DNA from 2 places in the Enterobacter sp. MGH 24 genome. Region 2 is predicted to be linked to the other one. Evidence: predicted binding sites of a transcription regulator. Region 2 holds the regulator's gene; the other holds the start of a gene.
The links. The regulator sigma-54, encoded in region 2, starts transcription at its own class of promoters, with help from an activator protein. The targets are predictions, from matches to a motif close to GTTGGCACANNTTTCGCTNT.

Region 1: a site for sigma-54 is predicted at 928-947, ahead of glnA (glutamate--ammonia ligase). Genes of this name have one in related genera too.

The regions. Positions count from the first base shown of each region.
Region 1 covers NZ_KI535657.1:1,349,658-1,351,861, forward strand. Annotated here, with positions in the region: gene typA (ribosome-dependent GTPase TypA) at 1-655, opposite strand, end outside; gene glnA (glutamate--ammonia ligase) at 1,034-2,204, shown strand, end outside.
Region 2 covers NZ_KI535657.1:896,259-898,462, reverse strand. Annotated here, with positions in the region: gene hpf (ribosome hibernation promoting factor) at 1-156, opposite strand, end outside; gene rpoN (RNA polymerase factor sigma-54) at 179-1,612, opposite strand; gene lptB (LPS export ABC transporter ATP-binding protein) at 1,660-2,204, opposite strand, start outside.

The sequences.
Region 1 (2,204 bases), 450 kb from region 2:
CAACGTAGTTGTTGTAGTCGAGCTGAGAGATCTGCATCTGCAGGGTGCCGTCGAGATCGACGTTTGGCGCAGGAACACGGTCAACAATCGCCTGATACAGCGGGGTCATGTCTTCAGCCATGTCTTCGTGGTCCAGACCTGCGATACCGTTCAGCGCAGAGGCGTAAACGATAGGGAAGTCCAGCTGCTCGTCGGTCGCGTCGAGGTTAACGAACAGGTCGAAGACCTGGTCAACAACCCAGTCAGGACGCGCGCCAGGGCGGTCAACTTTGTTGATAACAACGATTGGCTTCAGACCATGGGCAAAAGCTTTTTTGGTCACGAAGCGCGTCTGTGGCATTGGGCCATCCATTGCGTCAACGACCAGCAGAACGGAGTCTACCATGGACATTACACGTTCAACTTCACCACCGAAGTCGGCGTGCCCTGGGGTATCAACGATGTTGATACGGTAGTCATTCCATTTAATCGCGGTGTTTTTCGCGAGGATGGTAATCCCACGCTCTTTCTCCAAATCGTTGGAGTCCATCACGCGTTCTTGGGTTTCGGCACGCGCATCAAACGTACCGGATTGCTGCAGCAGCTTGTCAACCAGAGTAGTTTTACCATGGTCTACGTGCGCGATGATGGCGATGTTACGCAAATTTTCGATCACAACTTTGCCTCAGGCATTTAGAAATAGCGCGTTATTGTACACGGATTAATCGCACTACAAAACAGGATCACAAACATCCCCCGCAAACAAGTATTGCAGAGATGCTTTGTGATCGCTTTCACGGAGCGGTAAAAGGGCACTTTAACGTAAATTGCACCAATATGGTGCTCAATGTTCACATTGAAGCACTATACTGGTGCAACAAATCCATCGTGGTGCAGCCCTTTTGCACTATGGTGCGCATGATAACGCCTTTTTGGGGTGTTTTAAAAGTTGGCACAGATTTCGCTTTATAAAAAATACATGGCACCAGCCAGTACAAACAGAAATTGAAGACCTCGTTACCACGACGACAATGACCAATCTGGAGAGTTAAGTATGTCCGCTGAACACGTTTTGACGATGCTGAACGAACATGAAGTGAAGTTTGTTGATCTGCGCTTCACCGATACCAAAGGTAAAGAACAGCACGTCACAATCCCTGCTCATCAGGTGAACGCCGAATTCTTTGAAGAAGGCAAAATGTTTGACGGCTCCTCCATTGGTGGCTGGAAAGGCATTAACGAATCCGACATGGTTCTGATGCCGGACGCGACCACTGCGCTCATTGACCCGTTCTTCGAAGAACCCACTCTGATCATCCGTTGCGACATCCTCGAGCCAGGCACCCTGCAGGGCTACGACCGCGACCCACGCTCTATCGCAAAACGTGCTGAAGAGTACCTGCGTTCTACCGGCATCGCGGACACCGTTCTGTTCGGACCAGAGCCAGAGTTCTTCCTGTTTGACGACATCCGTTTCGGCGCTTCAATTTCTGGTTCCCACGTGGCTATCGACGACATCGAAGGCGCATGGAACTCTTCCACCAAATACGAAGGTGGTAACAAAGGTCACCGTCCTGGCGTGAAAGGCGGTTACTTCCCGGTTCCTCCGGTTGATTCTTCACAGGACATCCGTTCTACCATGTGTCTGATCATGGAAGAGATGGGCCTGGTGGTTGAAGCGCACCACCACGAAGTGGCGACCGCTGGCCAGAACGAAATCGCTACCCGCTTCAACACCATGACCAAGAAAGCGGATGAGATTCAGATCTACAAATACGTTGTGCACAACGTTGCGCACCGTTTCGGTAAAACCGCGACCTTCATGCCAAAACCAATGTTTGGCGATAACGGTTCCGGTATGCACTGCCACATGTCTCTGTCCAAGAACGGGACCAACCTGTTCTCTGGCGACAAATATGCCGGTCTGTCCGAGCAGGCGCTGCACTACATCGGTGGTGTTATCAAACACGCTAAAGCGATCAACGCCCTGGCGAACCCAACCACCAACTCCTACAAGCGTCTGGTCCCAGGCTACGAAGCACCGGTGATGCTGGCCTACTCTGCCCGTAACCGTTCTGCTTCTATCCGTATCCCGGTTGTTGCTTCTCCGAAAGCGCGTCGTATCGAAGTTCGCTTCCCGGACCCAGCGGCTAACCCATACCTGTGCTTCGCAGCACTGCTGATGGCCGGTCTGGACGGTATCAAGAACAAGATCCACCCGGGCG
Region 2 (2,204 bases):
GGCATCCGAGATATGAGTCACTTTCTCCACTTTCAACACAATATAGACCTGATTGATCCTTTCGAAATACTGTTCGAGTTTTGCAAACTTCGCGTTCACGAAGTCGCGTAAAGCCTCGGTAATTTCGACGTTTTGTCCAGTGATGTTGAGCTGCATAGTGTCTTCCTTATCGGTTGTGTCAGACCAGCTGTTTACGCTGGTTGGACGGCGGAATGGATAAAGACTCTCGATACTTCGCAACAGTACGACGTGCCACCATAATACCCTGATCGGACAGCATGGTGGTTAACTTACTGTCGCTTAGTGGCTTCGCGGGGTTCTCCGCGGCGATCAACTTCTTCACCAGAGCACGAATGGCCGTTGACGACGCTTCGCCGCCGCCCTCGGTATTCACATGGCTGGAGAAGAAATACTTAAGCTCAAAAATACCGCGTGGACTGTGCAGATACTTCTGCGTGGTGACACGGGAAATGGTTGATTCATGCATTTCGACGGCCTGGGCGATATCCGCCAGTACCATCGGTTTCATAAACTCTTCGCCCTGCTCAAAGAACGCCTGCTGCTGTTCCACAATACAGCGACTGACGCGCAGCAGCGTATCATTTCGGCTCTCAAGACTTTTGATCAGCCATCGTGCTTCCTGAAGATTGCTACGAATATATTGATTGTCGGAGTCGTTACGCGCGCTGGTGCACATGGAGGCGTACTGCTGGTTGATTTGCAGGCGAGGAATGCTGTCTGAATTCAGTTCAACGACCCAGCGGTCATTGTGTTTTCTGACCAGCACGTCCGGGATGACGTACTCGGGCTCGCTGGTCTGGATCGACTGACCCGGGCGCGGATCGAGCGACTGGATCAGATTCACCGCTTCTTTCAGCACCTCTTCCTTCAGGCGCGTGACGCGCATCAGGGAGCGGAAATCGTGGTTAGCCAACAGATCCAGATGATCGCTGATGATTAAGCGCGCCTCGTCGATCCATGGCGTCTCTTTGCTGAACTGGGAAAGCTGGATCAGCAGGCAATTGCGCAGATCTTTTGCAGCCACGCCTACCGGATCGAAACGCTGAATGCGCTTCAGAACGGCTTCGATCTCCTCAAGCTCAATCTCTTCATCGCCCATGCTTTCCAGAATATCGTCCAGCGTGACGGTCAAATAGCCGGTGTCGTCAACGGCATCGACAATTGAGGTGGCAATCGCGCGGTCGGTATCGGAGAAGGGGGTGAGTTCCACCTGCCACATCAGGTAATCCTGCAGCGACTGGGTGGTTTCTCCCTGATAGACCGGTAGCTCATCGTCCTGGTAGTCTGCACGCGTACCGGAAGGGGTTCCGGCGGTGTAGATTTCATCCCAGCTGGCATCCAGCGGAAGCTCGTCGGGCATCTCTTTTTGTTCGAGTGCATCCGCGGTGTCGAGCGCTTCTGTATCCTGCGATTGCTGGGTATCTACCTCGTCATGAAGATCGGTTTGTTCCAGCAGGGGGTTGCTGTCCAGCGCCTGCTGGAGCTCCTGCTGAAGTTCTAACGTGGACAGTTGCAACAGGCGAATTGCCTGCTGTAGCTGCGGCGTCATCGCCAGTTGTTGGCTGAGCCTTAATTGCAAACCTTGCTTCATGTTCAGAGCATTTTTCTCCGGTTCGGCGTTACGTTACCTCTACCCTATCAGAGTCTGAAGTCTTCCCCAAGATAGACGCGCTTAACATGATCGTCTTCGAGGATCTGCTGCGGCGTACCGTGGGCGATCAGATTGCCCTGGCTCACAATATACGCGCGTTCACACACGGCCAGCGTTTCACGGACGTTGTGGTCGGTGATCAGTACGCCCAGCCCGCTGTCACGCAGGTGTTCAATGATGCGTTTAATATCGATAACCGAGATCGGGTCAACGCCCGCAAACGGTTCATCCAGAAGGATAAATTTCGGGTTTGCGGCCAGCGCACGCGCAATCTCAACGCGGCGGCGTTCCCCCCCGGAGAGCGCCTGACCGAGACTGTCACGCAGATGCTCAATATGGAACTCTTCCATCAGCTCGTTGGCACGATCCTGACGCTGTTCGCTGGTCAGGTCGTTACGAATTTGCAGGACCGCCATCAGGTTATCGTAAACGCTAAGACGACGGAAAATGGAGGCTTCCTGCGGCAGGTAGCCGATCCCGCGACGCGCTCGCGCGTGCAGCGGCAGAAGACTGATGTCTTCATCGTCAATGA